One region of the Brevibacillus sp. TJ4 genome, then DNA from elsewhere that is predicted to be linked to it. Evidence: riboswitches for the same ligand, from Rfam matches in the RefSeq annotation. Region 1 holds a riboswitch; the other holds the start of a gene.
What was found. A riboswitch is a leader RNA that binds a small molecule or an ion and turns the genes downstream of it on or off. The one in region 1 is predicted to bind S-adenosylmethionine.
Positions count from the first base shown of each region.

Region 2: linked by a shared signal. The riboswitch ahead of ACAF76_RS00700 (MetQ/NlpA family ABC transporter substrate-binding protein) and the one ahead of ACAF76_RS03185 (2,3-diketo-5-methylthiopentyl-1-phosphate enolase) in region 1 are both predicted to bind S-adenosylmethionine.

Region 1 covers NZ_CP185865.1:695,209-698,423, reverse strand. The annotation lists gene ACAF76_RS03195 (anti-sigma factor) at 1-916, opposite strand, end outside; gene ACAF76_RS03190 (sigma-70 family RNA polymerase sigma factor) at 906-1,388, opposite strand; SAM riboswitch class I at 1,558-1,714, shown strand; gene ACAF76_RS03185 (2,3-diketo-5-methylthiopentyl-1-phosphate enolase) at 1,839-3,053, shown strand; gene ACAF76_RS03180 (2-hydroxy-3-keto-5-methylthiopentenyl-1-phosphate phosphatase) at 3,050-3,215, shown strand, end outside.
Region 2 covers NZ_CP185865.1:151,335-154,549, forward strand. The annotation lists gene ACAF76_RS00695 (methionine ABC transporter ATP-binding protein) at 1-582, opposite strand, end outside; gene ACAF76_RS00700 (MetQ/NlpA family ABC transporter substrate-binding protein) at 615-1,430, opposite strand; SAM riboswitch class I at 1,535-1,638, opposite strand; gene ACAF76_RS00705 (DUF2294 domain-containing protein) at 1,908-2,255, shown strand; gene ACAF76_RS00710 (ABC transporter substrate-binding protein) at 2,444-3,215, shown strand, end outside.

The sequences.
Region 1 (3,215 bases):
AGGCTTGCTCCCTGCGCTCTCCCTCGCCGTTTTCGAGAATCGGTTTGTCGCCGTAATGAAGCTCCCTTTCAGCAAATCCCCATACATCTCCTGCGGACAGCAGCACGTTGCCTGCACTCTCATCGTGATCCTTTGCCTCCTGACCCGTATCGACCGCAAACCAGATAGACTGGTGCTCATCTGCACCGAGATGGCGAGAGATGAGCTGCTGATACTGCTGATACGTCAAAAAGCGGTCGAAGGAAATCGCCAGTTGCGATACCGTTCCTTCCGGCAGTGTGTCCATCGTCTTCCAGGCGGAGCTGCGCAGATAATCTGTCTCTTCACCGGCTGACGCCTCTGTCGGATAGCGGAAAAACAGCTTCATGTCTCTGGCGCCATTCGTCCATTTCGGCTGTACCTGAACATTCCACAAAACATTCTTGCTCTCCAGATAGCCTGCATTGCGCTGGCTGTTGCCTACGCTCTCACGCAATTCCATCCGGATGTTGCCGTAGAACAGGCCAATCTGCGATCCGCTGCTGCCGACACTGACACCCGGCTGGGTAAAGTTGAAGACGCTCTTCACAACCCGGTGCATATCGTCGTAAATGGGGTAGCCAAACAATACATTGGCAAACCAGATCACCACGCCGGCAAAAAATGCGATCCCCAGCGTGAAGCCCGCATTGCCAAAGCGCATCCGCCACTTTCCCCGGCGCAGCAGAAGCTGCTGGCGCTCCTCGGGAAGCCTGACCTCCTCTGTCGTCGGCCGTACTCCCTCCTCTTCACCCAGAAGCAGGCGCTCCATCCGCTCTGCGTACTCCTCGTCGCGCAGCAGCTCTTCCCGCAGCCGCTCTTCCTCGTCAGCAGGCAGCTCGCCTCGCAAATAGGCCAGCATTCGCTTTTCCCTGTCTTCGTTCTCCCTATTCGTCATCCCGATCACGCTCCTTTATCTTTCGCAGCTTCTGCCGCCCGCGAAACAGTGCCCGCTTGACATCTGTCGTCTCCACGGCAAGTACCTCGGCGATCTCCGCGTAGCTCAAGTGCATGGCAGACAGGACCACACACTGCCTTTGCAGCTCCGGCAAAGACTCCAGGTACAGGATGGCTGTATCCATCTGCTCCTTTGATACCAAAGCATCCTGCGGGTCTTGCGCATGGCGGTCAGCCTGCTCCGGCAACCATCCCGTCAACTGCAGCGGACTTTTTATCCGCCGGCGGTGCCAATCCACGAAAGCGTGGTAGGCTACCTTGAACAACCAGGGACGCACCTTTTCACCGCGGTAATCGTCCAAGGCAAGGTAGGCGCGAAAAAATGTCTCCTGGGTCAAATCTTCCGCCTGTCCCACGTCCCGAGTGAGTCGATACAGATAGCGGAAAATATCGTTTACGTACATCCGGTACACGTCTTCCAAGCCTACATCCCCAAGATTTTCACACCCTTTCCACTCCTACCACGCAAAACGCGGAAAAAAGTTTCACCTGCTTTTTTCAAAAAATCGCAATTGACTCTCGTTTCATCTCGTCATATCATGGGTGTAATCCGAAACGCGACGTAACGGATGAATCTTATAACTCTTATCACGAGCTGGCTGAGGGACTGGCCCTATGATGCCCGGCAACCGGCGCTGCTTCTGCACGAAGAGCGTAACGGTGCTAATTCCAGCGGATAAGAATCAAGGTGGCGTGACACATTTTCGTCCATCTTGCATTCTGACCCGAGAGATGAGAGGCGATACCAAGAGCATTTTGCATGCAGTCACCGCCTCCCTATCCAATTGGGGAGGCTTTTTTCGTGGTCAAGTTCAGACGATCATCCAGCTTCTGGAAGCCATAAAGGAGGCTTTTTACCGCCAATGAGTGAACAACGCATTCTGGTAACGTATCTGACCCAAGCCAAAGACCTGTTCAAAAAAGCAGAAGGAATCGCTGTCGGCATGACGGTGGGCTCCTGGACGGACCTTCCTGCGGCGAAACAGGCAGAATTGCAGCCGTATCTCGGCCGGGCCGTGCAAGCAGACGTGCTGGAAACGCTGCCGGACGGACAACAAAGAGGACTGGTTACGGTCAGTTATCCGGTTCGCAATTTTACCGCTGATATTCCGTCCCTGTTGACCGGCATCTTCGGCAAGCTGTCCATGGACGGCAAAATCAAGCTCGTAGACATCACGCTCCCGGACGCGCTTTTGGACGCCTTTCCCGGACCCAAATTCGGCATCGAGGGTGTACGCAGCCGCTTGGAAGCAGAAGGTCGGCCCCTGTTGATGAGCATTTTCAAGTCTTGCCTGGGAATGCCCTTTGACGACTTGCAAACGCAGTTTCGCGCCCAGGCGCTGGGCGGGGTCGATCTGGTAAAGGACGACGAAATTTTCTTTGCCGACGAGCGCGCGCCGTTTCTGGAGCGGATCAAAGCGTTCAAGCAAATCGCGATCGAGACAGAGGCGCAAACGGGCAAGCCGGTCCTCTACGCCGCGAATTTGACCGGACCGGTAAACGAACTGAACGAAAAGGCGAAGCGTGCAGTCGATGCCGGCGCCGACTGCCTGTTGTTCAACGTGCTTGCCTTTGGCTTCGACGCCCTGCACCGGCTGGCGGCAGACCCCGATGTACACGTGCCGATCATGGCGCATCCGGCGCTGGCCGGCGCGTACTATCCGTCGCCGGACTACGGAATCGCCACGCCGCTCCTTCTCGGCAAGCTGATGCGGATCGCCGGAGCAGACCTGGTCCTGTTCCCTTCGCCATACGGCAATGTGGCACTGGACAAAGAAGAGGCGCTGCAGCTTGCTGCAAACCTGACAGCACCGCTGGAAGGCGTGCGCCGCTCCTTCCCTGTCCCGTCCGCCGGCATTCATCCGGGTCTCGTGCCGCAGTTGTACGCTGATTTCGGCACAGACCAGATTGTCAACGCGGGCGGTGGCATCCACGGTCATCCCGGTGGCGCAGCCGCCGGAGGGAAGGCCTTCGTCGACGCGATCCGGGCTGTCCAGTCTGGCCAAAGCCTCGCCGAAGCGGCGAGCGAATCGCCCGAGCTGGCGCTAGCCCTGGAGAAATGGGGTGGCGGACGATGAGCAAAAAGCTCGTCCTGTTTTGCGACTTCGATGGAACCATTACCGAAAAAGACAATATTGTATCCATCGTGAGAAAGTTCGCTCCTCCCGAATGTGAAACATTGATCGAGCAAATCTTGACGCAAAAAATTACGATCCAGTCGGGGGTCGGCCAGTTGTTTG
Region 2 (3,215 bases), 540 kb from region 1:
AATCGTCAGGTTAAACTTGCGGTTGATGTCGAGCAGCAGCTCCAGGATCGATTCGGTCGTCTGCGGGTCGAGAGCCGATGTCGCCTCATCGCACAGCAGGATCTCGGGATCGGTAGCCAAAGCACGGGCAATCCCTACGCGCTGCTTTTGTCCGCCAGACAATTGGGAAGGATAAGAGTTTGCCTTATCTTCCAGACCAACCAGTCTGAGCAAATCTTCTACCTTGCGCTTGATCTCGTCCTTTGGCACTTTGTTCATCCGCAGAATCTCTGCTACGTTGTCGAAGACATTGTAGGAGGAGAGCAAATTAAAGTGCTGAAAGATGATGCCGATCTTTTTGCGCGCTTGACGCAAATTCTTTTCATCGAGAGACAGCATATTCTGACCGTTTACCACGACAGAGCCGCTCGACGGCTTCTCCAGCAGGTTGATCGTACGGAGCAAGGTACTTTTCCCCGCTCCGCTGAATCCGATCACACCGAAAATTTCTCCCTTTTCTACGTTGAGCGACACGCCTTTCAATGCTTCTACCTGCTTGTTCCCAACCGTAAACGTCTTGCGGATATCGGTAAGCTGAATCATCGTTTACAAAACTCCTTGCTCAAGTATTTGCCTTACCAGGACGGCAGGACAGCTCCATCAAAATTCTCATCGATAAATTTCTTCACTTCTTCAGAGCGATACACTTCAATCAATTTTTGGAGATTCGGGTTATCTTTATTTTCATCTTTGGCCGCGATAACATTCACATACGGCGAATCAGATGTCTCGGCGAAAATCGAATCGGTTTTCGGAGAGTAGCCGGCTTCCATCGCGAAGTTGGTGTTGATGCTGGCGATGTCTACGCTGCTCAGGGAGCGTGCCAGGAAAGCTGCTTCCAGCTCTTTGAATTCCAGGTTTTTCGGGTTTTCCACGATATCGAGCGGAGATGCGGTTTCTCCTGCGTCTTCTTTCAGCTTGATCAGGCCAGCCGCTTCATACAGCTTCAGCGCGCGTCCGCGGTTGGTCGGGTCGTTTTGTACGCCAGCGATGCCGCCATCTGGAATTTCGTCGAGGCTTTTGTACTTGGCGGAATACAACCCCATCGGGAATGTTACCGTATTGGCCACGATCACGAGGTTTGCTTTTTGGTCAGCGTTGAATTTCTCGAGGAACGGAATCGTCTGGAAGCTGTTTGCATCCAGGTTGCCCGATACCAATGCCTGGTTCGGCTGCACGTAGTCGTTGAATACAACCACGTCAACGGTCAAGCCCTCTGCTGCCGCTACTTCTTTGACCTTGTTCATAATCTCTTCGTGCGGTCCAGCGGTCACGCCTACTTTAATGGTGTTGTTCTCTCCTTCTGCCGGTGCCGCGCTGTTGCCGCCGCAAGCGGTCAGCAAGGATGCTGCGAGCAAAAGTGACGAGAGCAAAATTCCTGTCTTTTTCATGTACGTTTCTCCCCTTTTTGGTATCTCTTTCATTTGCTTTCGATATTAGAAAAGCCCCTTCCCGAAGGAAGAGGCAAAAAGCACAGAAAAATGGCTCGTTCCCTCTCTTATCTTCCGGAAAATAATTTCCGCTGGATTTGGCACCATATCGAACAGATAGGTTGCCGAGGTTTCATCGGGCCAGTCCCTCAACCTCTCTCTATAAGAGATGACAGGTTATAAAGTTTGGAAAGATTTGTATCCTTATCACCTTAGTAGGTCTTCAATCCGTTTGGATAGTAGGATTATATAGTGAAGTTTGAGAGGTGTCAATCTTTTTTCACGGAACATGTAGAAGACAATCGAATAATGGCGAACGATTGAACAGGGGAAAAGAATAACATTGATCAAAATACGAATGTTTTCTTGATTTACGCGTAGAACATTTGTATAATGGGGAACGTGAAAAACTTCAACCCTACTCTCGCGGGTGATGCTATGCCTATACAGGACACAAGTGAAAGCAGGAAGACGCTGTCTCATATCTACAACGAGATAGCCAAGGAGTTGTTCGGTTTTGGGACAACTTTGCTGAGAGTCACCATCGAGAACAACATCATTACCTTTTACGCGAAGCATCGTCGTTCTCCGCGTTCTGCTGCTCTGGAAGGGGAAGCGCCAGCCTTGAAGCTGGAGGTCGACTTCCGCATGTCGCTTCTGTACAAAAAACGGCTGCGGGAACGAATCGAGGAAGAGATGGGTTTGCCGATGGAGGCTGTGCTGCGCGATTACGACGCCGCCACCCAATGGGCAATCACCAATATCATCCTCGCAGAAGACAAGTAAATAGCGATTCATGCCTGCGGATTTTCTCTTTTGATCTATCTTAAGGGAAGACCACAGTCTTGAATAAACGGGTGTACTTCTCTTTGTTTACGAAGAAGAGTGTTCTTGTTTAGAAGGATTCATTATTTCTAACCAAGGGTGCTTTTCTTTTTCTTTTTTATTCATTAGAAAATGGGGGAGATTCATTTATGAAAACTTTCGTACGCACCATGCTGTCTGTATCTGCACTCTCACTGGCGCTGGCCGGCTGCGGTTCGAGCGACCAAGGCCAACAGCCGCAAGAGGGCGCGACTGGAGGAGCTGCACAGGGAGCACCGACCAAACTGGTCATCTCGACCTGGGGCTTTTCGGAAGACTTTTTCCGTGAAGAAATTTACGCTCCTTTTGAAAAAGAGCATAACGTGGAGATCGTCCTGGAAATCGGGAACAACGCAGAGCGCCTGAACAAAGTGCGCCAAGGCAACAGCAACGTCGACCTGATCTACCTCTCCGACTACTACGCTCAGCAAGGTATCGAGGATGGCCTGTTCGAGACAATCGACCGCAGCCGTATTCCGAACCTGGAGGAAATCTACGACATCGCCAAAGCGCCACTGGGCGAAGAATACGGACCGGCGTACACGGTTGGCCAATTCGGGATCGCCTACAACCCGAACCTGATCGAGACCGAGATCAAATCGTGGAGCGACCTGTGGAATCCTGAACTGGCGGGCAAAATGACGCTGCCAAGCATCACTTCCACGACTGGACCGATGATCCTCGATGCTGCTTCCATGGTAGCGGGCAATGAAACCTTCAATGAAGACCAGGCATTCGCCAAAATCAAGGAACTCAACGATGGCGTGGTCAAGTATTACGACAAAACATCCGAGTACGTGAACATGTTCACCCAGGAAGAAATCGCAGTTGGACCGATCATGGAAATGTACTTCAAAGATATTCAGGCAGCCGTTCCAGACG